3 regions of the Bradyrhizobium sp. BR2003 genome follow, and region 3 is predicted to be linked to each of the others. Evidence: riboswitches for the same ligand, from Rfam matches in the RefSeq annotation. Region 3 holds a riboswitch; each other region holds the start of a gene.

What was found. A riboswitch is a leader RNA that binds a small molecule or an ion and turns the genes downstream of it on or off. The one in region 3 is predicted to bind cobalamin.
Region 1: linked by a shared signal. The riboswitch ahead of E2I15_RS18875 (TonB-dependent receptor) and the one ahead of E2I15_RS28925 (DUF1636 family protein) in region 3 are both predicted to bind cobalamin.
Region 2: linked by a shared signal. The riboswitch ahead of E2I15_RS28170 (TonB-dependent receptor) and the one ahead of E2I15_RS28925 (DUF1636 family protein) in region 3 are both predicted to bind cobalamin.

The regions. Positions count from the first base shown of each region.
Region 1 covers NZ_SMYJ01000025.1:276,905-286,609, reverse strand. The annotation lists gene E2I15_RS18885 (ATP-grasp domain-containing protein) at 1-1,000, shown strand, start outside; gene E2I15_RS18880 (hypothetical protein) at 1,007-1,297, opposite strand; gene E2I15_RS38775 (hypothetical protein) at 1,544-1,717, opposite strand; gene E2I15_RS18875 (TonB-dependent receptor) at 1,830-4,043, opposite strand; cobalamin riboswitch at 4,207-4,404, opposite strand; gene E2I15_RS18870 (FecCD family ABC transporter permease) at 4,506-5,549, shown strand; gene E2I15_RS18865 (ABC transporter ATP-binding protein) at 5,546-6,319, shown strand; gene E2I15_RS18860 (ABC transporter substrate-binding protein) at 6,526-7,341, shown strand; gene E2I15_RS18855 (helix-turn-helix domain-containing protein) at 7,445-7,855, shown strand; gene E2I15_RS18850 (IS3 family transposase) at 7,852-8,781, shown strand; gene E2I15_RS18845 (IclR family transcriptional regulator) at 8,913-9,695, opposite strand.
Region 2 covers NZ_SMYJ01000032.1:324,031-333,735, reverse strand. The annotation lists gene E2I15_RS28190 (ABC transporter ATP-binding protein/permease) at 1-44, shown strand, start outside; gene E2I15_RS28185 (hypothetical protein) at 197-589, shown strand; gene E2I15_RS28180 (amidohydrolase family protein) at 743-2,233, shown strand; gene E2I15_RS28175 (CobW family GTP-binding protein) at 2,235-3,164, shown strand; cobalamin riboswitch at 3,388-3,583, shown strand; gene E2I15_RS28170 (TonB-dependent receptor) at 3,690-5,972, shown strand; gene E2I15_RS28165 (PepSY-associated transmembrane domain-containing protein) at 5,975-7,474, shown strand; gene E2I15_RS28160 (tetratricopeptide repeat protein) at 7,482-7,955, opposite strand; gene gspD (type II secretion system secretin GspD) at 8,032-9,705, opposite strand, start outside.
Region 3 covers NZ_SMYJ01000034.1:89,193-98,897, reverse strand. The annotation lists gene E2I15_RS28960 (hypothetical protein) at 1-270, opposite strand, end outside; gene bluB (5,6-dimethylbenzimidazole synthase) at 248-880, opposite strand; gene cobU (bifunctional adenosylcobinamide kinase/adenosylcobinamide-phosphate guanylyltransferase) at 913-1,416, opposite strand; gene cbiB (adenosylcobinamide-phosphate synthase CbiB) at 1,565-2,500, shown strand; gene cobD (threonine-phosphate decarboxylase CobD) at 2,512-3,477, shown strand; gene E2I15_RS28935 (cobyric acid synthase) at 3,474-4,922, opposite strand; gene cobO (cob(I)yrinic acid a,c-diamide adenosyltransferase) at 4,934-5,587, opposite strand; cobalamin riboswitch at 5,624-5,838, shown strand; gene E2I15_RS28925 (DUF1636 family protein) at 5,932-6,306, shown strand; gene cobW (cobalamin biosynthesis protein CobW) at 6,303-7,337, shown strand; gene cobN (cobaltochelatase subunit CobN) at 7,337-9,705, shown strand, end outside.

The DNA.
Region 1 (9,705 bases), on a different contig from region 3:
GCTGCCGACCCATGAACAGGGCTTTCTGTTCGCTCGCGCCGCGGCGGGGCTGGCATCACGTACCGGCCTCGCGCTGCCGGATTTCGCCAGCTATCGCGCCGTGCACAGCAAGGCCGGCTTCAGCCGTCTGCTCGACCGGCTCGGCCTGCCGCAGCCAGCGACCCGGATCGTGAACTCGGCCGAGGAGTTGCGCGAGGCAGTGCGGTTTCCATCCGTGGTCAAGACGTCGGTCGGCACCGCCAGCCGCGGCGTCTGGTTCGTGCGCGATACCGGCGATCTCAATCGCGCGCTCTACGACCTCGAGTCCGCGGACGATTTTGCCGGCGAGGTGCTGGCGCAGGACCTGATCACCGGCACGGTCGAGAAGGCGCAGTCGGTGTTCTGCCACGGCACGCTTGTCGGCTTCCATGCCTACCGCCAGATTGCGGCCGGTGTCGGCGGCGGCGAGGCGATCAAGGAGAGCGTGAGCCGGCCGGCGATCCGCGCCGGCCTCGAGACCATCGGCGCGCATCTTGGTTGGCACGGCGCGCTCTCGGTCGACGTCATCATGCCGCTCGACAGCGCAACGCCGCTGCTGATCGACTGCAACCCGCGGCTGGTCGAGCCGATGAACGCCTTTCAGTCGGGCGTCGATCTGGTCGATTTGCTGCTGCGCGTCTCGCGCGGCGAGACCCCGGCGCCGCTCGCCGAGGGGCGCGCGGGGGTGCGGACGCATCTGGCGATGCAGGCGCTGCTCGGCAGCGCATCGCGCGATGGCACGCGGCGTGACCTGATCCGGGAATGCGGCCGCATCGCCACGGGCGAAGGGCACTATCGGGGAAGCAGCGAAGAGCTGACGCCGGTGCGGCTCGACTGGCTCAGTGCCGTGCCGCTTGCAATGACCACGGCGTTGCTGCTGGCATCACCGCAGATCGCCTCATCGCTGGCGCGCGGTGGTTTTGGTGCGCATCTGCTCGATCGCGGCAGTATCAAGGCGATCGAAAACGGCGATTTTCGATAGTATCCCTCAGTGCGAACTCACTGCAGGACCTTGTCCGCGCGCTTCAAGAGCTAGGGTGGGATCTCGACGCCCACGGCCCGGGCCGCCTGCGAGGGCCGGAAGGCGCTCGAGCTTCGAGTCGGCAAATCGCGGCTCGATGACGATGTCGCGTCCCTCGAGATAGCCGCGGTCGGCGAAGTCGCTCAGAAGGTTCTTCTTGATGGAGTCGAACAGCGGAGACGGGCTGCCGTTGACGAGGATTCCTACCTTCCTGGGGGCTTGTTGCGCACTGGACGGGTCGCACGTCGACGCGATCATGCAGAAGAACCGTGAGCACCGCCTTCGCAAACCTCATGGCACCGCCCCCCAAGCAAGGACCCGGCGTCCATACGGAGCCTAGCACGGCAACCAATCCGGAAGAGGGGCCAGCCCATGACTCCGCTGCGACCTAATGTCTGCTTGGCGACGATGAGCCGGGCTCGGTAGCTCGCAAGCTACGAGGCCGCCGCCCGCAACCCGGCGCGCAGCTGCGCCCGGGACATTTGGATGGACCTCTGCCGCGCCTCACAATGGCTCGTCATCATTGCCGTAACGGTCGAGCTTCGGCGTGGCGATGTCGCCATCCTCGTAATAGTCATCGTCCTGCAGCGCTGCGGGCGGCTGAGGCTTCTTCGACTTATCGTCGGTCTTGTCTTTGGTCTTGGCGCCGTCCTTGCTCGTCTTTCCGGCCTTGGCCATGGGTTTCCCCTGCACGGGTCAAATCAGCTGGCGGAATTCTACGCCAGTTTGCGGACGCTTGTAACGTGATGAGACGGTACGGCGGGGGCACACCCCGCCACACCGGATAGCTCTAAAACGTCGCACCGGCCTTTACCATGTAGGTGCGGCCGGGCAGCGGATAGGCCGAGAAGCGGCCCTCCGTGAACGTGCTCGCGATGGCGTAGTCGTAATAGAGCGCGTTGAACAGGTTGTTCACGCTCAGCGACCAGAAGAAGCGGTCATACTGCCCGCTCAGCTTGATATCGGCGGTGGCGTTGCCGGGAATCCGGCTCTGGGTGTTGGCCTGGTCGTTGTCCATGATGCGCGCGCTCCAGGCTCGCACCGTGGCATCGAACACCAGATAGTTCTGCCAGATATTCCAGGTGACGCCGAGATTGCCGGTATAGCGCGACACCAGCGGCACGTCGTTGCCGGCCCACATGCCTTCGCGGAAGACCGCGCGGGTGATCGCCATGCCGCCGCGCAGGGTCACGCCGTCGCTGATCCTCAGCGACGCGCTGGTCTCCGAGCCGTAGCGGCGGGTGGGATCGAGGTTGGTGTTGAAGAACAGCACCGGGTTGAAATGGATCTCGTTATCGAGATCCATCAGATAGACGCTGGTCTGGACCTGGAAGCGGTTGGTCCTGACGCGAAAGCCACCCTCGACATCCTGCGAGGTCTGGGTCTTGAGCTGGAAGGTCTGCGGGATCGGGGCAAAGGTCAGCGGATCGAATGACGGACCCGACGCGACGCGTTCGTCGACATCGGGCGTGCGGAATGCGCGGGCCGCGCGGCCGAACACCGAGAAGGTGTCGGTCAGGCGATGCTCGACGCCGACATGCAGCGCGTATTGCGTCTCGTTGCTGTCGAGCGGCGCCGCCTGCGCGTCGAACGCGAACGGCGCGTTCGGGTCGTAGCGATCGCGCGCCGAGACACTGATGTTCTGCACACGCGCGCCGTAGGAGAAGTCGGTCGTCGGCAGCACCCCGATCGTGTGCTGCCAGTAACCGGCCACGCTCTGCTGCTCGATATTGTAGATGTGGAATGGGTCGACGCCCTCATAGGCGCCGCGCGCCTCGCGGAAGGTCGAATCGTAATAGTCGATGCCGGTCAGGATCGTCGACGGCATCCCCAGCATCATATTCTTGACGCTCAGCCGCGGCGTGAGCGACCAGGTTTGCAGCGCGGCGTCATTGTAGGTCGACGCGGAGCTGATGGTCGGCACCGTGCCGAAGAAGCCGCTTTGCGTCTCGCGCTGCCGCCAGCCGCCGTCGACGATCAGGTCGACGCCGTTCATCAGTGTCTTGGTGAAGCCGGCGGTGACGCTGGCGGTCTGCTGGTTGGCATAGTCGAACGGCGTCGCGGCGCCGCGGCGATCGGTGAGCAGCTCGTTGACGCCGATCGACGGATCGACCAGCCGTCCGCCGGGCAGGCCGAGCTTCTGGTCGCTGCCGGTGACGGTGAGGAAGGCGGTGAGATCAGGCGTGGTGTAATTGATGTTGCCGACCGCGTTGCGCTGGTCGAGCGCATTGTTGACGCGGTAGCCGTCGGACTTGATGCCGTTGCCGTAGAACGAGGTGGACCACGGTCCGGAATTGAGCGCCGCGGAGACCGCGGCCATGCGGGTGTTGAACGAGCCAACTCCGGCCTCGGCCCGCATCGTCGTCGGCGGGCCCCCGACGCCGGTCTTGGTGATGATGTTGACGACGCCGCCCACCGCGTTGTCGCCGTAAAGCACCGCGCCGCTGTTGCCGCGCGTGATCTCGATCCGCTCGATGGAATCGAGCGGGATCGTGGTGAGGTCGAAGCCGGCCTTGTCGACGTCGTTGAGGCGGCGGCCGTTGAGCAGGAAAAGGGTGTTGTCGGTCGCGAATGCGCCGAAGCCGCGCAGGTCGACCGAGGTCTTGGCGCCATTCGGCCCGCCATAGGGCGTCTGCAGCTGCACGCCCGGCACCTGCGCGAGGATCTCGGGCAGCGACTGCACCGGCGAATGCGCGATGTCGTCGGCGGTGATCACGGCCGAGGAGGAGCCGACAATGCCGGCGAACTGGCGGCCGCCGCCGGTGCCACCCGTTCCGGTGGCCACGCCGGTCCCTGTCGTGCCCGATCCGCTGCCGCTGCCCGTATTGTTGCTCTGCGCGGTGCCCGGCGCCGGGCGGCGCGGCGCCGGAGCTTCGTCGGCGGCCGGCCTGGCGCGCGTGACGTTCTGGTCACCCGGCTTGGTGACTTCGATCGCCGGCAGCTGATCGGGAGCGGGCGCCTGCTGCGCCCGCGCGGTGGAGACAAGGATTGCCGGCGCGACCATCGTCGACGCGAGCAGAAGCGCGCGGTGCCGCCGATGGCTAGGGAAGGAGAGCATAAGCGAGGCCTCGGTAACGTCGGTGGCACGTCACCGCGAACCAGTCTCACCATCGTGCTTGCAGCATCAGGTGAAGCTCATGCCTGTACTCCCCGACCGGCATCCTCGCGTGTGACCACGGCTGACGGCAGGTCTCCTGGCTCGCGGGTCGTTACCCTTCGTCGCCTTCCCAGGACCGAGATTCCCAGTGGCCTGTGACGAAGGATTCACCGCATACAGTTGCGGGGGCAGCCGCGGCGTTGGGGGAGTTTCCCCGTACCGCATTCCCTTTTCATCTCATGAAAGAACCGTCATGTTCATCTAGGGTTCGGCCGGGCAGCAAAGTCAATCCGGCGGCAGTCGGGCGGCCACGGTTTTTGTCGAGTGTCGCTTGTCTGCCACGGCGATCGCTGTAAGAGCATGGATTCAATGAGCGTGCAGGATTTTGCCTTGGCGGCCGAGGTCGCGGCGCGACGCCGGTGGGGCGCCACCGCGGCGCTGCTTGCGCTCGTAATCCTGCTGTTGGTGATCTCGCTCGGCATCGGGCCGGTGCGGCTGTCGCCGCTCGTGGTGATCGAGGCGCTGTTCGGCGGCGGCAGCGATGTGGCGCAGGTGATCGTGCGCGAGATCCGCCTGCCGCGCACCATCCTGGCATTCGCGATCGGCGCTATTCTCGGGCTGTCCGGCGCGGCGCTGCAAGGGTTGCTGCGCAATCCGCTGGCCTCGCCGTCGCTGTTCGGCGCGCCGCAATCGGCGGCCTTCGGCGCGGTGCTGGTGATCGCGCTGGGCCTCGCCGATGTGCGCTCCTACGCGCTGCCGGTCGTGGCGATCATCGCCGCCTTCGGCTCGGTGTTCGCGCTGCTTGCGATCGCCGGCCGCAATGCCGGGCTCTTGATCCTGATCCTCGCGGGGCTCGCGATCTCGAGCTTTGCCGGGGCGGCAACCGCGCTGGTGATGAACCTCTCCAGCAATCCCTTCGTGGTGCTGGAGATCGCGTTCTGGCTGCTCGGCTCGCTGGAAGACCGCAGCTTCCAGCACGTGGTGCTGGCACTGCCTTTCATCGTCGCGGGCGCCGCCATCCTGCTCAGCCAGGCGAGCGCCTTCCGCGCGCTGACGCTCGGCGAGGAGGCGGCGCAGAGCCTCGGCGTCGATGTCGGACGGTTGCGGCTACTCGTCATCACGGGCGTGGCGCTCGGCGTCGGCGGCGCGGTCGCGGTGACAGGCACGATCGGCTTCATCGGCCTCGTCGCGCCGCATCTGATGCGTCCGCTGATCGGTCACGATCCGGCGCGGCTCTTGGTGCCGAGCGCGCTCACCGGTTCGGCGCTGCTACTCGCCGCCGATATCGCGGTGCGCGTCATCCCCTCGACATCGGACATCAAGGTCGGCGTGCTGACCTCGATCATCGGCGTGCCGTTCTTCCTCTATCTGATCATGCGCGAACGCCGCGCGCTCGGCGGAGGCGTGGCATGACGCTGCTCTCCGCCGCCGCTCTCAATGCCTCGCTCGGCAGCCGCAAGGTGCTGCACGATATCTCGCTGTCGCTGCCATCGGGCCACCTGGTCGCGCTGGTCGGGCCGAACGGCGCCGGCAAGACCACGCTGCTGCGCGCGCTGGCCGGGTTGATCCCGTCGGGCGGCGAGATCCGGATCGGCGGCGATGCGCTGGCCTTGCTGCCGCTACGCGAGCGTGCGAAACGTTTTGCCTATCTGCCGCAGGGCCACATGGTGCACTGGCCGCTGCCGGCGCGCGACATCGTCGCGCTCGGCCGCTATCCGCACGGTGCGACCGATCCGGCGCGGCTGCCGCCGACGGATATGGAGGCGGTGCTCCGCGCGATGCAGGCGGTCGACGTTACGGAATTCAGCGATCGCCGCGTCACCGAACTCTCCGGCGGCGAGCGCAGCCGCGTCGCGCTGGCCCGGGTGCTCGCGGTGGAGGCGCCGGTGATCCTCGCCGACGAGCCGACCGCCTCGCTCGATCCGCGCCACCAGATCGACGTGATGCAGAAGCTGCGCAACGTCGCCGACACCGGTGTGCTGGTGATCGTGGTGACGCATGACCTCGGGCTCGCCGCACGGTTCGCCAATCATGTGCTGGTGCTCGCGGACGGGCGGCTGGCCGCGCAAGGTGCGCCTGCTGAAGCATTGTCGGAGAGTGTCCTCGCCAGCGTGTTCCGGGTCAGCGCCTATCGTGCCGAATTTCAGCGCGAAGCCGTCATCGTGCCGTGGGCGGACGTGTGATGAGGCCGCGGGCTCACCACGAGCTCAGTTCACCTCTCCCGCTTGCGCGGGAGGTTGCTGCGCTCGAAGAGCGCAGCAGGTGCGGTCTCTCTCCACTCAAGGAGTGTTCATTGCGGCACGACCCCCACCCCAACCCTTCCCCGCAAGCGGAAGAGGGGGCGCTGTCTTCGCGCGGACGCTATCTTGCGTCATCCTGCCTTGCCCTGATGTTTTCACTTCTCGTGTGGCTCGCGTCAGCCGACACCGCGTCCGCCGCCGGACCGCGCATCGTCTCGATGAATGTCTGCAGCGACCAGCTCGTGCTGTCGCTGGCTGATCCGGACCAGATCATCGGCCTCAGCCGCTTCTCGCGCGATGCCTGGCAATCCTGGGCCGCGGAGAAGGCGCGAAACTTTCCGCGTCTGTCCGGCGAGGCCGAGGACGTGCTGCTGCTCAAGCCCGACCTCGTCGTGGTCAGCCTGTTCGACAAGCGCGCGACGCGCGACCTGTTGAAGGCCAACGGGCTGCGCCTCGTCGAATTCACGGTGCCGCGCACGCTGGACGAAGTGAAGGACCAGATCCGCGCGATGGGCGATGTGGTGCAGCATCCCGATCGCGCAGAAGCCGAGATCGCGCGCCTCGATGCGGCCACCGCCCGGGCGCGGGCGGCGGCAAGCGCGCATCATTACCGCGTGCTGCCGCTGGAGCGGCGCGGGTTTGTGCCTGGCGACGGCAGCCTGGTCAGCTCGCTGCTGGCGGCAGCCGGCCTCGCCAACGCCGCCGGCGAACTCGGCTTCAGTGCGGGCGGATTTGCCTCGCTGGAGGCGATCGTAAAACTGCGGCCGGATTTCATCCTGGTGTCGGAAGCCGGCGACCGCGCCGAGGATGACGGTCGCGCCTTCCTGCTGCATCCGGCGCTGGAGCGCTTCTATCCGCAAAGCAAGCGCATCGTGCTGCCCGAGCGGCTCACCGTGTGCGGCGGCGTGATGCTGGCGGATGCGCTGGACCGGCTGACGGAAGAGTTGCAGCGAGTGACATGGTGACCTTGTAGCCGGATGAAGCGAAGCGCAATCCGGGGGCACTTAATGGAGTGCCCCCCAAAAGTGAGACACGGGAAATTAGGGACAGTTCTCTAACGGAGAACGAATGCCCAACAAATCACCCCGTGTTTTCAGCCGAGAGTTCAAGCTTGAGGCGGTTCGCCGCATTCTGGCGGGCGAGCGGATAAGGGCGCTTTCAGACGAGCTGAAGGTGCTGCGCAAGGATCTCTACGCTTGGCGCGATCTGTTTCGTGCAGGCGGGGCGGCAGCGCTGCGGCCGCTGGGTCGCCCCCGCAAGGGCGAAGCGGTTGTTCCAGCAGCAGTGAGGAAGCGTGCGCGCGATATTGCGGCGGCCGACCCGGGCGCGCCGGAGCGGATTGCCGAACTCGAGCGCAAGATCGGCCAGCAGCAGATTGAACTGGATTTTTTTCGGCAAGCCTTGCGGCGGGTCAAGGAAGCACGCCGGCCGAGCAGCGGGCCTGGCGTGACGGGGTCTACGAGGTCATCCAGGCGATGACGATCCCCCCGCGGCAAGGCGAACTGACGATCGAACGGATGTGCGCCCTGGCTGGCGTCAGCCGGGCCGGTTACTACCGACATTGGGCGGCTTGCGCCCCACGTGCCGAGGAAACCGGCGTGCGGGACGCAATCCAGCGGCTGGCGCTTGCCTATAGGCATTACGGCTATCGCCGGATCGCCGCGCAGCTGCGCCGCGAAGGCTTTGTGGTCAACCGCAAGCGCGTGCTTCGCCTGATGAGAGAGGATAATCTGCTGTGCCTGCGGCAGCAGCCGTTCGTGCCTGTTACGACCGACTCGCGCCACCCGTGGCGGGTGGTACCGAACCTGGCCCGCGGTATGGTGCCGAGTGGCCTCGATCAGCTCTGGGTGGCGGACATCACCTACATCCGCCTGCAGGAGGAGTTCGCCTATCTCGCCATCGTGCTCGATGCCTTCAGCCGGCGTGTCGTCGGCTGGGCCTTGGAGACGCACCTAGAGGCGCGCCTGGCGATCGCGGCACTCTCCATGGCGCTGGCGGCGCGCCAACCGAGGCCCGGCAGCCTGATCCATCACTCCGACCGGGGTATCCAATACGCCTGTAGCGACTACACCGAATTGCTCCAGCAGCACGACGTCGCCCCGAGCATGAGCCGGGTCGGCAATCCCTACGACAACGCCAGAGCGGAGAGCTTCATGAAGACCCTCAAGCAAGAGGAGGTCAACGGCCAGACCTATCGCGATGCGCAGCAGGCGAGAAATGCGATCGGCGCCTTCATCGAACAGGTATACAATCGTCAGCGGCTGCACTCGGCTTTGGCTTACCGGCCGCCAGCCGAGTTCGAAACAAATCTACCGCATGGCGGGGCTGCTGCGCAGCAGCCCCGCCATGCGGCCCTAACCCATCAACCCGCCCCGCCGCCTCAGGCGCTCGGCACCTGTCCCTGATTATCGTGTCTCACATCAGGGGTGCAGTTCAGTCTCGCCGCTGCACAAGTCCCCGGATTGCGCTCCGCTTCATCCGGGCTACGGCTCCGTCATTCGCACGACACGCGCTACGCGTCCTGAGAGGTCTTTTCTCAAACGAATTTTGGCCCGGCTGCGTCTGTCAGCTCCTTCAGCCGGCTCTGCATCACTTCAATGATGTGCGCGCGCTTTGCCGCGATTCGTTCGATCGGGCCGCCGATGCCGATCGCGAGCGGAGCGCGTCGCTTCGGCAGGGGAACGAGCATGCCTATTGTGTTTGCGCCCGGCGTCGTGCGGCCGCCTGTCTCGGAAAAGCCGCGGCGGCGAATGCGCTCGACCTCTTCGAGAAAGGCGGATTCGCGAACGCGCGCCGACTGACTCGGCTCCTCGGCATTGTTGCGCCGGATAATGCCACGAATTTTGGTGTTCGGCATTTGGCTCAGTAGCACATGTCCGAGCGCTGTCCGCACCATCGGTCGTATTTGACCGGCTTGTGCCGTGTACTGAAGCTGAGAGCCGCCGGGGACAACGTGCAGATATTGCATCCCGGCGGCGCCGGCCTGTTGTCCGAGCATGACGGTTTCGCCGCCCGTCGCGGTCCAGAGTTCCTCCATCAGATCGGTGAGCTTGGTATCACGGAACGGGGAACGACGGATCCAGTCACCCAGCAGATTGACCCGGTAGCTCGGGATGAAAAGCCGGGTCTTTCGCTCGTATTCCAGGTAGTTCAATTCGACGAGACATCGAAGCAACACCGACGTGCTCGATTGGGGCATCTCCAACGCGGACGATATTTCGGTCACGGAAGCAGCCCGCTTTGTTTTCCGAAAGAACTCCAGAACTGCGAACGTCCGCATGGCCGATTTGACGATGGCCGTCTTGTTCGGATTCGGCATGGCTGGCTCC
Region 2 (9,705 bases), on a different contig from region 3:
GCCTCTACGCCCGGCTGGCCCGACTGCAGTTCGAGGGAATCTGAGCGAATTGGGCCGCGGCGCGCTCCGCCTATGCGATTCCTATGCGATCGCGCGCGCGCTCCCCTCGAAAACCTATTCCCGCGCAAGGATAGTCGCGCCGCGCCCGACCTCCCTCGGCAGCCGAAGGAGGTCAGGCGCGCGGGGTGTTCGACTGATGCGCGAGAATGCGACCGAACCGGAGAGCAAGCTGCTCCGTGCCTGGCAGCTTGCCGTGCTGCGCTTCGCAGTGACGCTCGACGACGACGATCGGATGCACGCGCTCGGTGTGGCCGGCGAGGTCGACCGGCTGGGCGGCGCGGCCGATGACGCCTTCCATTTCTTCCGCAGGACGACCGCGGAGCTGTGCGCGGCGATCTCCGCTCAAGGCGCGGATCAGGAGGGCGTCATCCGGCGGTTCCTGGCGCAGATCGACAATGTCAGGCTCAAGCGCGCGGTCGAGGCGGCGATCGCCAACGACCGCACGCCGCCGAAACTCGTGGCGAGCCGCGTGAAGCCCGGCTTCGATCTCTGGCGCGGGCTGGCGCCGCGGCGTGCAACCGGAACGTAGGAAGGGCCTCACTCTGCAATCGCCATCACGGCGCGGCGGATATTCCGTCACAGCATGTCGCCACAACCCTGGCCGGCTTGCTGCGACCAGTGCGATGCGCTTCTCTGTGCTCGACAGGAGACCGGTCGGTTTCGGAATGCGGGGAGTGGCGAGATGGGTGGCTTGGTGATCAGCGGCGGCCGGGTGGTGGATCCGGCCAGCGGGATGGACGCGATCGGCGATGTCGCTGTGGTCGACGGCAAGATCGCCGCGGTCGGCAGCGGCCTCGGCGGGGCCGAGCGGCAGATCGACGCGACCGGGCTCGTGGTGGCTCCGGGTTTCATCGACCTGCACGCGCATGGCCAGACCATTCCGGCCGATCGCATGCAGGCGTTCGACGGGGTGACGACCTCGCTCGACCTCGAGGCCGGCGTGTTGCCGGTCGCGTCCTGGTACAAGCGCCAGGCCGAGAAGGGCAGGGTGCTGAACTACGGCGCTGCCGCCAACTGGGCCTTCGCGCGCATCGGCGCGATGACCGGCTCGAATTCGGAGAGCTCGCTGGAATCGTTTGGCGCCGCGATGCGCGATCGCCGCTGGATCGAGAACGTCGCGACCGAAGGCGAGGTCGGAGGCATCCTCGACCGCCTCGCGATCGGCCTGAACGAGGGCGGTATCGGCATCGGCATTCTCAACGCCTATGCGCCGGGCGCCGGCGTGCAGGAATTGACCGCGGTGTGCCAGCTCGCGGCCGATCATGCGGTGCCGACCTTCACCCACGTCGCCTACATGTCGCGGATCGATCCAGAGAGCGCGGCGGAAGCCTATATCCGCCTGATCGGTTATGCCGGCGCCACCGGCGCGCACATGCACATCTGCCACTTCAACTCGTCGAGCAAGACGGATATCGAACGCTGTGTCGCGCTGATCGCGAAAGCGCAGGCGCAGGGCCTGCCGATCACGGTGGAGGCCTATCCCTACGGCACCGGCTCGACCGTGCTGGCGGCGACCTTCTTCAGCGATCCGAAATTCGAGGAGCGCAACGGCCTCGGCTACGATTCGGTGCAGCGCGTGACCGATGGTCACCGTTTCGGCAGCCGCGAGGAGCTGCTGGCGGCACAGGCCGAAGAGCCCTCGACCTTGGTGCTGTGGCACGTGCTCGACATCGAGAACAACGCGCATCATCGCGATCTGCTCGACATGGCGGTGCTGTATCCGGGCGGCGCGATCGCCTCCGACGCGATGCCGTGGACGCTGTCGGATGGCCGCGCCTACAGCGGCGACGCCTGGCCGCTGCCCGACGATGCCACCTCGCATCCGCGCTCGGCGGGCTGCTTCACCCGCTTCATCCGCGAATGGGTGCGCGAGCGCAAGAAAGTGTCGCTGCTCGAGGGCATCCGCAAATGCGCGCTGATCCCGGCCGAGATCCTGTCGGCGAGCACGCCGGCGATGCGGGCCAAGGGCAGGCTGCAGGCCGGCGCCGACGCCGATGTCGTGGTGTTCGACTTCGAGACACTGAGCGACCGCGCGACCTTCTCCGCGATGAATCGTCCGGCGGAGGGCGTGCGGCATCTCGTGGTCAGCGGCCAGCCGCTGATCAGCGATGGCGTGCTCGATGTCGCGGCGCGTCCCGGCCGGCCGGTGCGCCGGCCCGTCACCGGGGGCTGAGGTGCCGGTCCCGATCCTGCTGGTCGCGGGCTTCCTCGGGGCGGGCAAGACCACGGTCGTCAACCATCTGCTGGCGCATGCGCAAGGGCGGCGCATCGCCGCCGTGGTCAACGATTTCGGCGCGATCAATATCGACGCGGAGCTGATCGCGGGCGCCGGCGACGGCGTGGTCAGCCTGAGCAATGGCTGCATCTGCTGCACGCTGGAGGGCGACCTGCTGCGCACGCTCGCGACGCTGCTGCGGCGTGATCCGCGTCCCGAATTCATCGTGATCGAGACCAGCGGGATCGCCGATCCCGCCGACATCGTGCGCAACCTGATGGATCCCGTGATCTGGAAGGAGGCGCCGCTGGAGACCGTGCTCTGCGTGGTCGACGCGACGCAGCCTGCGGCGATGCTGAACGATGCGCTGCTGCGCTCGCAGCTGCGGGCGGCGGACGTGGTGGCGCTGAGCAAGGTCGATCTCGCCGATGCCGCCGCGCGTGCCGCGATCCGCGACGCCGTGCGCGCGGTGCGTCCGGCGGCCGTGGTGGTCGATGCCTTGCATGGCGAGGTGCCGGCCGCGCTGCTGTTCCCGGCGGATCTCGATCATGTGCCGGCGCCGCGCGAGACCCAGCCACGACGGCCGGCGTCTGATCGCTTCGAGACGCTGAGCTGGACCTCGGAGCGGCCGGTGCTGCTGCCGCGTTTGCAGCAGGCGATCGGCAGGCTGGCGCCGAAGCTGGCGCGGGCGAAGGGATTGTTCGAGACGGTGGAGCAGCCCGGCCGGCTGACCGTGTTTCAACTCGCCGGCGGCCGCGCGACCTTGGCTGCGGGGGGCGTGCCGTCGCCCGGCGTGCCGCGCACGCGAATCGTGTTCATCGCCGAGATGGGCGCTCTGTCGGGCGCGGAGATTGATGAGGTGATGCAGGGATGCGTCGAAGCCGGGTGAAGCAAACCTCCATTTCCCGTCATCCTAAAAGGAGCGCGTCTCGAAGGATGCACGGCCCGGCTGGTGGCCGTCGACCCTTCGAGACGCCGCTGCGCGCTCTTCAGGATGACGGGACTAGAGGGAATCCGCATCAGCCGCAGATGCCGTTGTGTCATCGCCGCAGCATAACCTGGCAAAGCATGTGTGCGACAATCGCATCGAATTGACAGCCTTGCCGGCACCACCTATCGTTTTTGCCGACGGTTCCCTTCGGGGATCAAAAGGGAATGCGGTGCGAGGGTAACCCCAATGCCGCAGCTGTCCCCGCAACTGTAAACGGCGAGCCTTTCGTCAATTTGCCACTGGGCTATCAGGCCCGGGAAGGCGTCGACAGGCGAAGACCCGTGAGCCAGGAGACCTACCGTCAGTCGTGGTCACACGCGAGCACATCGGGCGGGGGCGTCCTGGTGGGATCGGAGCACTGCCTTTTGGGCAATGCGCCAGTCCGCGTTCGCGGTGACGTGCCACGTTACCGCGAGTCGTTTCATGTCTCCGTCCTCTCCCGTTGCGCGCAAATGGCGCCTCGGTCTCGTCTGCTCCCTGTCATCGCTGCTGCTGTCGGCCGAAGGCTCGGCACGAACACCTCCGCCGACCAGGCTCGATCCGATCGAGGTCGCGCCTTCCGCTGCGGCAAAGCCGAAGCCTGCGGCGCGCAGCCGTGACATGGCCGCTGCGGCGCGGCCGCGGCCGAGGCTCGCGACGGCCGCACCAGCCGGTAACATGCCGCGCGCCGCGGCGTCAGGCGCATCGGGAGCGGCATCGCCGACGCTCAATGCCACCACGCAGGGCGGCACCGGCAGTCGTCTCAATCTGACGCCGCTGCAGACGCCGGCCAGCGTCGAGATCATCACGGCGCGGACCATCGCCGAGCGCGGCCAGCATAACGTGCTCGATGCCGTCACCCAGGACGCGGCCGGGTTCACCGCAACGCCTGCGCCCGGCAATGGCGGCCTGTCGTTCAGCACCCGCGGCTTTGCCGGCAGCAACTCGGTGATGACGCTGTATGACGGCACGCGCTTCTATATCGGCTCCGGCACGCTGACGTTCCCCTACGACACCTGGTCGACGCAGCGCATCGAGGTGCTGCGCGGCCCGGCCTCGGTGCTGTATGGCGAAGGCGCGATCGGCGGCGTCATCAACGTGATCCCGAAGAAGCCGCAGAGCACGCCCTACAACGAGGCTGAGGTCTCGCTCGACAGCAACATGACGCGGCGGCTCTCGGTGGACAGCACCGGTCCGATCAATCCCAATGTGTCGTACCGCGTCAACGCCACCGGCAACATGTCGGACGGCTGGGTCGATCGCGACAAGACCTCGAACGCGGTAGTCTCCGCTGCCGTGCGGGTGCAGGCGTCGGACAATCTCGCCTTCACGCTGTCGGAGGACTACGGCGACCGCAGTCCGTCGCGCTATTTCGGCACGCCGCTGATCAACGGCTCGATCCAGGACGCGCTGCGCTTCAAGAACTACAACGCATTGGATAGCGCGATCCGCTATCAGGACAGCTGGACCCAGTTCAAGACCGAGTGGGACGTCGCCGACGGCATCAAGGTCAACAACACGCTGTATCACCTGACCAGCGAGCGGCACTGGCGCGACATCGAGAACTACACCTGGAATCCGAAGACCCAGCTGATCGATCGCACGAGCTATATCGAAATCTTCCACGACCAGAAGCAGCTCGGCAACCGGATGGATACGACCTTCAGCGGTCATATGTTCGGACTTGCCAACCAGTTTGTCGCCGGGTTCGACGTCAACCGGATCGACTTCACCCACACCAACAACTCGCCCTATGGCGGCGCGTCGTCGGTCAATCCTTACGTGTTCGATCCGGGATCGTTCTTCGCGACGACGACGGCGACGACGCCGGGCTTCAACGCGATCGTCAATCAATACGCGCTGTTCGCCGAGGATCGTCTCTCGCTGACCGATCAATTGTCGCTCGTCACCGGGGTCAGGTATGATCGCCCCGAGGTCGACCGCACCGACTACAAGACGCCGGCAAACAGTTTCGAGACGACGCTATCGGGGACCAGTTGGCGCGCCGGCCTCGTTTACGAGCCGATCAAGAACCTCGCGTTCTATGGTCAGTACGCGGTCGGCGTCGATCCGGTCAGCAATCTGATCTCGCTGTCGACCACGCAGAAAACGTTCCAGCTTGCGACCGGCAAGCAGACCGAGATCGGGGTCAAGCAGTCGTTCTGGGGCGGCCGCGGCGAGTGGACGCTGGCCGCTTACGAGATCGTCAAGACCGGGCTGACGATTCCCGACCCCGGCAATCCCACCGGGGGCCTGGCATTGCAGATCGGTCAGCAATCATCGCGCGGCGTCGAAGGATCGATCGGGCTCGAGCTGAGCGACGCCTGGCGCGTCGACGCCAATCTTGCGCTGTTGCGCGCCAGATACGACAACAACAGCCAGGTGGTCGGCGGCAAGATCGTCAGCTACAACGGCAATGTCCCGGTCAACGTGCCGCAGCAGGTCTCGAACGTCTGGCTGACTTGGGATTTCGCACCTAACTGGTCGGTCTATGGCGGCGTGCAGATCGTCGGCGCGATGTACTCCGATCTTGCCAACACCCAGCTGCGGCCGGGCTACAACGTGGTCAATGGTGGCATCAGATGGAAGCCGGATGACCGCACCACGGTCGCGTTCCGCCTCTACAATCTGCTCGACAAGGTCTACGCGGTGACCTCGAACGGCACCGGGCAATGGCTGCTCGGCATGCCGCGCACCGCCGAATTGTCCGTCAACGTGAAGTTCTGACCATGCGCAACGCTCTGATCCGGCGCGGGCGGCGGTGGCTCTATATCGTCCATCGCTGGATCGGCATTGCGACGTGTCTCCTGTTCGCGATGTGGTTCATCTCCGGCCTCGTCATGATGTACGTGGCGTTTCCGCGTCTCACCGACAGCGAGCGCCTCGCCGCGCTCCCTGTCATTCCCTGGAACAAGGTGCAGCTCGCACCCGATCGTGCGATGGCGATCGCGGGCGTGGAGCGTTATCCGCGTGACCTGCGGCTTTCGATGATGGACGACACGCCCGTCTATCGGGTGACCGGCTGGCAGGGAGAGGCGATCACGGTTTCGGCGATCGACGGCAGCGTGATCGACCGCATCACGCCGGACCAGGCGCTGGCCATCGCACGCCATCATCCGCAGGCGGTGCAGCCACGCTTGATCGAAACAGTGACGCGCGACCAATGGTCGGTCACCGCGCGCTTCGATCCGTTGCGGCCGCTCTATCTGATCGGCCTCGGCGACCCTGATGGCACCGAGCTCTACGTCTCCTCGCGTACCGGCGAGATCGCGCTCGACACCACGCGTCGCGAGCGTATCTGGAACTGGCTCGGCGCGATCCCGCACTGGATCTATCCGACCGTCCTGCGCAAGGACGGCCCACTGTGGCGGGATGTGGTGCTGTGGATCTCGGGTGTCTGTCTTGTCGTCGCGGTCACCGGCTTCTGGATCGGCATTTTGCGCCTGCGGCTGACGCGCCGCTACGCGAGCGGCGTCGTCTCGCCCTATCGCGGCTGGATGGCCTGGCATCACATCGCCGGCCTGATCGGCGGCATCTGCGTCTTGACCTGGATGTTCAGCGGCTGGCTGTCGCTCAATCCCGGCGGCGCGTTCTCCGCTCGCGGCATCACCCGAGAGATTGCGATCGGCTACAGCGGCCATGATACGCCCGACATCGTCGCCAGCTTCCCGTCGGCACCCTCGATGCCGGCGGTGGAGGCGCGCTTCGTCTGGATCGGCGGACACGGGTTGATGTTGCTCGACGATGGTAACGGCCGCCGTAGCATCGCCGATCCTGTGACCGGTGCGCAGATGACCCTCTCGCGCGACGAGATCATCGCTGCCGCCCGACACGCAATGCCCGGCGCTGCGATGACATCAGCACGGCAGCTCGATCAACCCGACGCCTACTGGTACACGCTGCACCAGGCGCGCGAGCTGCCGGTACTGCGGATCGGCTTCGACGATCCCGCCCGCACCTGGTTGCATGTCTCGCCCGTCACCGGCGAGGTCCTCGACCGCAGCGACGACAGCCGCCGGTCCTACCGCTGGCTGTTCAACGCGCTGCACAGCCTCGACTTCCCGCTGCTGCTGCGCATCTCGCCAGCGCGCGACGTCGTGGTGTGGCTGCTGTCGGCGGTCGGCACGATTATCTCGATCAGCGGGATCGTGATCGGCTGGCGCCGGTTGCGGCGGCGGAAGGTACGAGGCAGGCGCGTGTCCGCGAGCCTCGTACGCACGCCCGCGTAAGCTGCGATTACTTGACGGTCAGGTGCACGTCCGGCGCCGGCCGATCGGGCGCCCATTCCAGTGCGAATCGCTGACCGGCAATGATCTCATAGGTCGAGAGCTTGGATGCGACCGCATCGCGGAACCGAAGATAGGCGTCGCGTTGCCGCCCGTTCGAGCGGGCCGCGGCCAGATTGAGCCATTTGTAGGCCAGCACGAAATCTGTCGGAACGCCGTGACCCTTGTCGTACATCAGGCCGAGCTGGGCTTGCGCGAACGGGTCGCCCTGCACGGCGCCGCGATAGTAGCAGTCGGCGGCGGCTGCGTAGGCCTGCGGCACGCCGAAGCCGTGCTCATACAAGAAGCCGAGCATGCCGAGCGCGCGTGCATTGCCGCGCTCGGCGGCCGGCGCGAGCTCCCGAGCCGCCCGGACATAGTCGCCGCGATGGAAGGCGGCCGATCCGCGCGCCACGCTGTCGGCGCTCGCGACAGAGGCGGTCATCGCGCAAAGCACGATCGCAAGCGAAGTCGAGAGGCCTGTCCGTTGTGCGAGGACGCGGCGCATCCTGCTGCCCGGCTCAGTGATAGCTGGTGGTGATCGGCGCATTGGTCGATGTCGTGGCGATGCTGCCGCGCAATTTCGATCGAAGCTCCTCGGCCACGGTCTGGGCGTCAGAGCCATTGCGGATGATCTGCGGGCGGATGAAGATGATCAGCTCGGTACGCTGGGTGCCGTTGCTCTGATGTCCGAAGGCGTCACCGAGGCCCGGAATCTGGTCGAGCACCGGAAGCGCATTGCGGGCGCCGCTCTGCTGTTCGCTGATCAGGCCGGCCAGCAGCACGGTCTGACCGTTGGCCACCGAGATCTGGCTCTTGACCCGTCGCTCCGACACCGTCGGCGTCAGGTTGACCGTGCTGCCGTTGCTTTGGGGAACGTTGCTGATCTCCTGCTCGACATCGAGCCGCACGGTGCCGTTCACGCTGACGCGGGGCGAGACCTTCAGGATGATGCCGGTGTTGCGATAGTCGATGGTGTTGACAACCGTGTTGCTCGTGGTCAGCACCGTCGCGCTACCGGTGGAGACCGGGACGACGTCGCCGACCTGCAGGGTCGCGACCTGGTTGTTGATCACGACCAGCGAGGGATTGGAGAGCACCTTGACGCTGGTGACGGCGTGCAGCGCATCCAGGATCAGGCTCGGTTGCGTTGCATTTCCGATCAGGAAGTTGAAGCCCGGGAAGCTCTGGTTGATGAAGGCATTGGTGAGCGATCCCGCGACCGAGACCGCGCCGGTGGTCGCGTCCGTGGTGGTCGCGGGCGCGGAAGTGGCCTGGGTGCCGAGGATCGAGCCGGTGTTCGGCTTCAGGCCGAGGTTTTGGCTGGTGAGATAGGTCTGCACGCCATAGGACAGGGTGTTGTTGAGCGTGACCTCGGCGATCGTCGCGTCGATCGCGACCTGGAGCTGCGGCTCGTCGATCTGCAGCAGCGTCGCCTCGATGATCCGGTAGTTGGCCTGGTCGGCATAGATCAGCAGGTTGTTGTTCACGACATCGGGCGTGATGCGGACGTCCTGCATGACGGGCTGGCCGTTGCCGCCGCCGGCACCGCGTCCGGCATCCAGCGCGGTATTGTTGCCCTGGCCCGGATTGTTGGGATTGTTCGCTTGCCCGCCGGCGCCAAATCCCTGGCCCAGGCCCTGGCCTGTTGCGCCTGTCCCCGACGTGCCGCGGGATGCGAAGCCGCTCATGCCTGAATTCGAGCCGTTGTTGTTGTTGAGCGACAGACGGTCGGCGACGCTCGAGGTCGACGAGGTGCCGGAGCCGGGCGCGAGCTGGCTGTCGGCGCTGTCGAGCAGGTTGCCGGACGATCCGCCAAGGAACATGTCGGTCAGGACCCGCGCCATCTGGCGCGCGTCGCCGTATTTGACGCGGTAGACATGGACCGAGGTGCGTGCCGTATCGTTGCGGTCGAGGCGCTTGATCCAGGTCGCGGCCGTGTGCAGCATGTCGGGCTTCTTGGTCACCACCAGCACCGCGTTCAGGCGCGCGATCGGCATGAACTTGATGACGTTCTGGCTGAGGCCGTTCTCGCCGGAATCGACGATCTTCTCCAGCTCGGCGATGACCGGCGCGGGCGAGCCGCTCGAGATCGGGAAGATGCCGACGGATTGGCCGCGCATCCAGTCGACGTCGAAGCTGAGCACGGTATCGACCGCGGTGCGGCGCTCGGCGCCGGTGCCCTGGATCAGCAG
Region 3 (9,705 bases):
ATGCAAATTTGTTCCAGGGAGAATGCGCTTGCGCTCGATCTTGGCGCGTGCAGCTGCCTTGAAGGCGTCTTCATAGCGCTCGAAATAGTCGATGCAGGCCTCCGGCACCGGCTCCGCGCCGAGCAACGTCCGAAACGCGCCCCGATGCACCACGCAGATGGCGCGGTGATCCGGGACTGGAAAGACCAGGGAGGCGATGTCGGTGCGCCATTGAACGCCGCCATTCGCGGCGGCGTCCTCTGCGCCGTCAGCGTCGGATGGTGAATTCATCCGGACCTCGCCGCGATTCCCACTTGGCCTGTTCGAGCTCCGGACGGTCGCATTCGGTCTGGGGGTAACCGATGCAGAGATAGCCGATAAATTTCCAGGAGTGCGGGATTTCCAGAACGTCATGAATGCGTTCTGGATTGAGGATCGATACCCAGCCGATGCCGATGCCTTCGGCGCGCGCGGCAAGCCACATCGAGCAGATCGCGGCTACCACCGAATATTCCGACGTCTCCGGCATCGTCGCGCGGCCGAGACCGGCGCCGATCTGGTCGGTCTTCTCGGCAAACACGGCGAGATGGCCCGGCGCCTCCTCGAGGCCTGATAATTTCAACGCGGCATATTTGGCGGCGCGCTCGCCCGAATAGGACCGCAGCGCATCGGCGTTGCAGGCCTTGAAGTCGTCGATGACCGCGCGGCGGCGCGCCGCATCGTCGACAATGACGAACCGCCAGGGTTGGCTCAGGCCGACCGAAGGCGACAGGCAGGCGATCTCGATCAGCCGCTCGATCGCGCCATCCGGCAGCGGATCGGTTCGGAAGCGCCGCACGTCGCGCCGCCACACGAACAGCTCATGCAGCTGGCGGCGAAACGCATCGTCGAATGAGACCATCGCGGGGCCCTTGGCAGGATCGATCTCGGACTTCATTTAAGCTTCATCGGCAGGCCCGCAACGACGAACTCGACCTCGTCTGCGATGCCGGCGATAGTCTGGTTCATGGTTCCTGCGGCATCGCGGAAAGTCCGCGCCAATGCATTGTCCGGCACGATGCCGAGACCGACCTCGTTGGTGACCAGCACGACCGGGCTGTGCTGGCGCGACAGCGCACCCGCCAGCCGCGTCACGTCCTGCGACCAGTCGCGCCCGGCATGCAGCAAATTGGATAGCCAGAGCGTCAGACAATCGACCAGCCTCGCGCCGCCGCCATCGGTCTCGGACAGCACGTCAACGAGATCGAGCGGCACCTCGCGCTCGATCCAGTCGCTGCCGCGCCGCGTGCGATGCTTGGCGATCCGCTCCTCCATTTCCGCGTCGAGCGCCTCGGCGGTCGCGATATAGACCGGCTGTCCCGGAAAGCTGCGCGCACGAAGTTCGGCGCGCCGGCTCTTGCCGGACCGGGCTCCCCCCGTGATCAGAATGACGGCCATATCATCTCCTGTGCGACCGGTACGCACGTCGTTCGGAAACGCTCTAACCACCAATCGCGGAGAAAGACAAAGCCGAAATCCGTTACGGAGGGCTTGCGCTCGGCCGATGTCTTGCGCATCAGGGGGATCGCGGCGAGGAGAGGGTAGCGTGGGTTTTGCGGGAGCGATGGCGGTGGCGATGGCGGTGGATGCCTTGATCGGCTGGCCGACGTGGCTGTTTGCACGTATCGGCCATCCCGTGACCTGGCTCGGCCGGCTGATCAATGTTGTCGATAGCGCCTGGAACCGTGCCTCCGACCCGCCGGCGTTCCGGTGCGTGGCTGGCGTCGCGGCCGCGATCTCGGTGATCGCGCTGATGGTTGCGCTCGGTTGGGCCGTTCAGTCCGTGCTTGCATCCGGATGGGTTCGCGTTGTCCTTGTCGGTGTCCTGGCGTGGCCGCTGGTTGCCGTGCGCTCGCTGCATGACCATGTCGCCGCGGTGGCAAGTCCTCTTCTATCCGGCGACATCACGGCCGCGCGTTCGGCGGTCGCGCAGATTGTCGGACGTGATCCGGCAACGCTCGACGATGCCGGCATTGCGCGCGCCGCCATCGAGAGCCTCGCTGAGAATGCATCCGACGGCATCGTGGCGCCGGTGTTCTGGGGCGCGCTGTTCGGCCTGCCGGGAATCCTTGGCTACAAGGCGATCAACACGCTGGACTCGATGATTGGCCACCGCACCGAGCGGCACGAAGCCTTTGGCTGGGCAGCCGCACGGATCGACGATCTCGCCAATCTCGTTCCGGCACGGCTGACCGGGCTGCTGTTCGTGCTGCTCGCGCCGAACCGTTCGCAGGCGTGGTCATGCATGTTGCGCGATGCGCATCGGCATCGTTCGCCGAATGCCGGCTGGCCGGAAGCCGCGATGGCCGGCGCGCTCGGCGTGCGGCTCAGCGGTCCCCGCATCTATCACGGTCGCATCGCCGATGAACCCTGGCTGAACGAGGGGGCGCGCGATCCGGCTGGTGCTGACGTCCTCACCGGGCTGAAACTCTATCGTTACGCCATGATGCTGTTGGCTGCGGCGTTCGTGGCGCTGGCGTGAAGGAGCGGCGCATGCGTGAGCACGGCGGGAATCTGGATGTCGCCCAGCAGCGCTTCGGCGGCGCCGCGGACGAATGGATCGACCTGTCGACCGGGATCAATCGGGTGCCGTATCCCCTGGTCGATGTCGAGCCGCGGCATTGGAGCGCGTTGCCGTCGCGATCCGATCTTGAATCGCTGCACGACGCCGCGCGGCAGGCCTATGCCACCGACGCGCCGATGGTGGCGATGGGCGGTGCGCAGGCCACCATTCAGTTGCTGCCGCATCTGGCGTCTCGCGGCCGGGCGCGGATCCTGGCGCCGACCTACAATGAGTATGCCGCGGTGTTGTCGGCCGCCGGCTGGGACGTCGCCGAGATGTCCGATCTCGCCGCGCTCGCGGGAGCGGACATTGCCGTCGTCGTCAATCCGAACAATCCCGATGGACAACGCCACGATCGGCAGGAGTTGCTGGCCCTGTTGCCGCGCGTTGGCCGGCTCGTCATCGACGAGAGCTTTGCGGACGCCGTTCCTGACCTGTCTCTTGCACCGGAAGCAGGACGCGCGGGGCTCCTGATCCTGCGCTCATTCGGCAAGTTTTACGGACTTGCCGGCCTGCGCCTCGGCTTCGCGATCGGCAGCGAGGCGGACATCGCCGCGCTTGCCGCAATGGCGGGCCCATGGCCGGTTTCGGGCGCCGCGATTGCGATCGGACGACGCGCGTTGCTCGATCGCGACTGGGCAAAGGCGACAACCGCGCGGCTCGCGGACGACTGCGTCAGGCTCGACGCGGCGACGCGAGCGCAGGGCTGGACGCTGCTCGGCGGCACGCCGCTGTTTCGTCTTTATGAAGTCGGCGATGCGCTGGCCGCGCAGGAGAAGCTTGCCCGCGGCCAGATCTGGTCGCGGGTTTTCCGGCAGAAGCCGGGGTGGTTGCGGCTGGGCTTGCCGGGCAGCGAGGCCGAATGGTCGCGTCTTTCCGCCGTGCTGTCCGTTTAACGCGCCAGCGCGAGCAGGCCTTCGACATCGAGATGGGTCTCGATGTGCTCGGCAAGCGCATCGAGCGCGTTCTCGACCCTGGCGCCGTAGGGCTGATCAGCCGCCGCGATGTCGAGTTGCGCGAGGAAAGCCTTGCGAAATTCGTCCGAGGCGAACAGGCCGTGCAGATAGCTGCCGTGAACGCGCCCGTCGCTGGAAACGGCACCTTCGGCTGCGCCGTCGAGCGATGCGAAGGGCCGGCTGCGATCCGGGCCGTCGGTACGTCCGATGTGGATTTCGTAGGCGCTGATCGGTTGATCGGTCGCAGCATGCACTGCGCTGACGCGGGTCAGGGTCTTCTGCTCGCTCATGACAGTCGTGACATCGAGCAGCCCGAGGCCGCGCGTTTCGCCGGCAGGACCCTCGATCCCATCGGGGTCGGCGACGCTCTGCCCGAGCATCTGGTAGCCTCCGCACAGGCCGAGGACATGGCCGCCGCGGCGATGATGGGCCAAGAGATCGATGTCCCAGCCCTGCGTGCGCAGGAAGGCGAGATCGCCGCGGGTCGATTTCGAGCCAGGCAGGATGACGAGCTTCGCATCACCCGGGATGGCTTCGCCCGGACGTACCATCACGAGATCGACGCCAGGCTCGAGCTTGAGCGGATCGAGGTCGTCGAAATTGGCGATCCGCGACAGCGCAAGGAATGCGATCTTGCGCTGGCCCGGCTTGCGCGCCTCGCCGAGCCCGAGCGCATCTTCGGCCGGAAGCTCGCCGGCGCGGACGAACCAGGGCAGCACGCCAAAGCCGTGCCAGGTGGTGCGCTCTTCGATCAGGCGGTAGCCATCATCGAACAATGTCGGATCGCCGCGGAATTTGTTGATGACAAAGCCCTGGATCATCGCGGCATCGTCGGGATCGATCACCGTCTTGATGCCGACGAGCTGCGCGATCACGCCGCCGCGGTCGATGTCGCCGACCAGCACCACGGGCACGTCAGCCCGACGTGCAAAGCCCATATTGGCGATATCGGCTTTGCGTAAATTAATCTCGGCGGGGCTGCCGGCGCCCTCGACCAGCACCAGATCGGCGCGCGCCTTCAGGCGCGCAAAACTCTCCAGCACCGCGGCCATCAGCGACGGTTTCATGCCGGCATATTCGCGCGCGCGTGCGGTGGCGATCCGTTTGCCGTGCACGATGATCTGGGCGCCGACATCGCTCTCGGGCTTGAGCAGCACCGGGTTCATGTCGGTGTGCGGCTCGACGCCGGCGGCGAGCGCCTGCAAGGCCTGCGCGCGGCCGATCTCGCCGCCGTCGACGGTCACCGCCGCGTTGTTCGACATGTTCTGCGGCTTGAACGGCAGCACGCGCAGGCCGCGCCGTCGGGCGGCGCGCGCAAGGCCGGCGACGATGAGCGATTTGCCCACGTCGGAACCTGCTCCCTGGATCATCAATGCGCGCGCCATGGTGATGTCTGTCAGAACTCGACGCCCGGCTGGGCCTTGATGCCGGAGCGGAACGGATGCTTCACCAGCGTCATCTCGGTGACGAGATCGGCGATCTCGATCAGCTCCTCCTTGGCGTTGCGCCCGGTGAGCACGACATGGGTCATCGGCGGCTTCGACGTCGTCAGGAAGTCGACGACATCGGCAATCGCGAGATAATCGTAGCGTAGCGCGATGTTGATCTCGTCGAGCACGACCATGCGCAGGCTCGGATCTGCGATCAGCTGCTTGGCCTTTTCCCAGCCGGCTTGCGCTGCCGCGATGTCGCGGGCGCGATCCTGCGTCTCCCAGGTAAAGCCTTCGCCCATCGCATGGAATTGACAGAGATCGCCGAAATGCCCGGTGAGCAGGCGGCGCTCGCCGGTATCCCAGGCGCCCTTGATGAACTGCACCACTGCGCAGGGAAAGCCGTGCGCCACACAGCGCACGATCATGCCGAACGCGGAGGAGGATTTTCCTTTGCCGGCGCCGGTATGAACGATGATCAGGCCCTTTTCACCGCTCTTGGTCGCCATGATGCGGTCGCGGGCGGCCTTCTTTTTCGCCATCTTGTCCGCGTGCCGCGCATCCAGTGAAGAATCGGTGCCGACGGCGCCGTCCGCAGCGTCGTTTCCATCTGAAGTCATCACGTTCCTTCGGCTTGACAAGTGCGAGGCTTGGACGAATGGTGGTCCTGCGTTGGTTCCTGTCCTACGACAGGCGAAGAGGGAATGCGATAGGGCGATGACCGCAAGGTTCGCCCGAAGCGCAGCCGCCCCCGCGACCGTGACCGGAGAGATACCCAAGCCACTGATTCCATATGGAGTCGGGAAGGTGGGCATCGAAGGGTAAAACCTGCTCCGCAAGCCGGGAGACCTGCCAACGCAGCATGTTGTGAGACCGGCGGACGGGGTGTTCCGCGACGGGGAACGAACCTGTCCAAAATCGGTTCGTGTGCCTCATCGCTCCCGCTGTCAATCCAGGAAGGGCGATGAGCGTTACACTTCATGTCTGCATCACCTGCCGCGCCGGCCAGACGCCGGCGGAAGGTGAGCTCGCGCCCGGTGCGCGCCTGCATGCCGCGCTCGTCGAGGCCGGCGTGCCCGATGACGTCAATCTGGTTCCCGTCGCATGCCTGTCGGCCTGCAGCCAGGGTTGCTCGGTCGCGCTCAGCGCGCCGGGGCGGTGGTCCTATGTCTACGGCCGCTTATCCGCTGATAATGCCGCGGATGTGATCGCCGGTGCCTCCGCCTATGCGGCGGCGCCTGACGGCATCGTGCCGTGGCGCAGCCGTCCGGAAATCTTCCGCAAGCAATCGCTCGCCCGCATTCCACCCATCGCCGTCGTGCCGGAGGCCGCAGAATGACCACGCTCGCCAAAATTCCGGTCACGGTCGTGACCGGCTTTCTCGGCTCCGGCAAGACGACGCTGATCCAGCATCTGATCCGCAATGCCAACGGCAAGAAGCTCGCGGTGCTGGTCAACGAGTTCGGCAGCGAAGGCGTCGACGGCGACATCCTGAAGTCGTGCGCCGACGCCAATTGTCCGGCCGAGAACATCGTCGAGCTCGCCAATGGCTGCATCTGCTGCACCGTCGCCGATGATTTCATCCCGGCGATGGAGCAGTTGCTGGCGCGGAACGTGAAGCCCGATCACATCGTGATCGAGACCTCGGGGCTCGCGCTGCCGAAGCCGCTGCTGAAAGCGTTCGACTGGCCGGAGATCCGCTCGCGGATCACGGTCGACGGCGTGATCGCGCTGGCCGATGCCGAGGCTGTCGCCGCCGGCCGGTTTGCGCCTGATCCGGCCGCGGTGGACGCGCAGCGCGCAGCGGACGACAATCTCGACCACGAGACGCCGCTGTCCGAAGTGTTCGAGGACCAGATCGCCTGTGCCGATCTCGTGCTGCTGACCAAGGCCGATCTCGCCGGGGCGGAGGGGATCAAGGCAGCGAAAGCGGTGATCGCGGCCGAGATGCCGCGCGAGGTGCCGATGCTGCCCGTCGTCGACGGCACGATCGACGCGCGCGTGATCCTCGGCCTCGAGGCGGCGGCGGAAAACGATCTCGCGGCGCGGCCGTCGCATCACGATGGCGAGGAGGAACACGAGCACGACGATTTCAATTCCGTCGTGATCGATCTTCCGGAAGTTTCGGATGTCGACGCGCTGGTCGCCTCGATCAAGGGACTGGCGCGCGAGCAGAATGTGCTGCGCGCCAAGGGCTACATCGCGGTCGAGGGCAAGCCGATGCGGCTGCTGGTGCAATCGGTCGGCGAGCGGGTGCGGCATCAGTTCGACATGCCCTGGGGCGCCCGGGCGCGGCAGTCGAAGCTCGTCGTGATCGGCGAACATGCCGACATCGATGAAGCCGCGATCAGGGCACGGCTTGGTGTCTGATGCACGTCGTCTTCCGCGAGAGCCGCGGCCTTGAGGAGACCGCGACGCCAAGGGACCTCGGCCAGGATCCGGCCGATCTCGTGGTGTTGTCGTTTTCCGACAGCGATATTGCTGCCTTCGCGGCCGGCTGGCGGCGCGGCCGCGCTGCGTTGCCGTCGCTGCGGCTTGCCAATCTCGCGGAGCTGCGCCATCCGCTGTCGGTGGATACCTATATCGAGCGGACGCTGTCGCACGCCCGCGGCATCCTGGTTCGGCTGATCGGCGGCGAGCCCTATTGGTCATACGGGCTGGCCGCGGTGCATCGACTGGCGAAGGAGCGCGGCATTGCCCTGGTGGTGCTGCCGGCCGATGGCCGCGACGATCTGCGGCTGGATGAATTCTCGACCTTGCCGGTCTCGACGCTGCGCCGTCTCAAGGTGCTGTGCGACAAGGGCGGCCCCGTTGCCGCGCAGGCCGTGATCGCGCAACTGGCCCTGGCGTCCGGACTTTATGCCGGGCCTGTGGTCGGCGAGATCGATCTTCCCGAGATCGGCGCCTACGATTCGCGGCGCGGTGCCATCGCGGCATTGCCGGCACCGGATGGCCGGCCGCGCGTGCTGGTGACGTTTTATCGTTCTTATCTCGCGGCCGGCGACACGGCGCCGGTCGATGCCTTGATCGATGCACTGCGCGAGAGGGGTTTCGATGCGCACGGCGTGTTCGTCACCTCGCTGAAGGCGGCGGGCGTGGCCGATTGGCTGCGTGTCCAGTTCGCGCAATGCGTTCCAGCGGCCATCGTCAATGCGACCGCGTTCTCTGCGGCCGGTGACGACGGCACGACGCCGTTCGACGCTGCATCGTGCCCGGTGTTCCAGGTCGCTTTGTCGACGGCGCGGCGCGAGGACTGGGCCTTGTCGCTCCGCGGGCTCTCGCCCGGCGATCTCGCGATGCATGTGGTGCTGCCGGAGGTCGACGGCCGCCTGTTCGCGGGCGTCGTGAGCTTCAAGTCGCCTGGTGAGCGCGATCCCGAGCTGCAATTCGCGCATCTTGCGCATCGACCGGACGCCGAGCGTGTCGCGGCAATTGCCGCGCGCGTCGCAGCCTGGCATCGGCTCGCCAGCAAGCCGGCGCAAGAGAAGCAGCTTGCGCTGGTGCTCTCGAACTATCCTGGCCGTCCGCATCAGATCGCGCATGCCGTCGGCCTCGATGCGCCGGCTTCGGTCGAGGTGTTGCTGACGGATCTCGCGGCCGCGGGATTTGATGTTGAGCCGGTGGAGTCGCTGGGCGACGTGCTGTTGCGCCGGAAACTGACGTGGAACGTCGCCGACTATCGCGCGGCGCTTTCCGGCCTTCCGCAAGAACTGCAGGACGATCTCAGCCGCGCATGGGGCGCGCCGGAAGACGATCCCGATTGCCGTAACGGCGCATTTCATTTCGCGGCGATCTGCTGCGGCAAATCGGTCGTCGCCGTCCAGCCGGAGCGTGGTGAGGTGGGGCAGCGCGACGCCGACTATCACGATCTGGCGCGCACGCCCCGTCACGCCTATGTCGCGTTCTATCTGTGGCTCAGGCAGCGGGCCATCGATGCCGTCGTCCACATCGGCGCGCATGGCACGCTGGAATGGCTGCCGGGGAAGTCGGTTGCGCTGTCATCCGCATGCTGGCCGGAGGCGCTGATCGGCGATCTGCCTGTTGTGTATCCCTTCATCGTCAACGATCCCGGCGAGGCGGCTCAGGCCAAACGCCGGATCGGTGCCGTGACGATCGGCCACCTGCCGCCGCCACTGGCACAGGCCGTGGTGCCGGAAGGCCTGCGCCGTCTCGAGCGCTTGCTCGATGAGTATTCGACTGCCGATGGTCTCGATCCGGCGCGGCGGCAGCGCCTGATCGCCGCGATCCGCGACGAAGCGCGCCTCGCCGGGCTGGAAGACGATCTCGGTCTCGCCGCGTCGGTCTCCGCGGCCGAGGCCATTCCGCAGATCGATCGTTTCGTCTGCGATCTCAAGGAAAGCCAGTTCGGCGACGGCCTGCATATATTCGGGCAGGGCGCCTGCGGCGAGGCGGAGAGGGCGGCGCTGCGCGATGCGCTCGCGGGGCGGCGCGTGGCGCCGGGGCCGTCGGGCTCGCCCTGGCGTGGACGGGGCGATGTGCTGCCGACCGGACGCAATCTGTTTGCGGTCGATCCGCGCGCGGTGCCGACGCCGTCGGCACATGCGCAGGGTGTGAAACTTGCCGAGGAACTGCTGCGCCGTCATTTGCAGGATCACGGCGACTGGCCGAAGGGACTCGTGGTCGACCTCTGGGGCTCGTCGACGATGCGCACCGCCGGCGAGGATTTTGCGATGGCTCTGCACCTCGCGGGCATCGCGCCGCGCTGGGATCATGGATC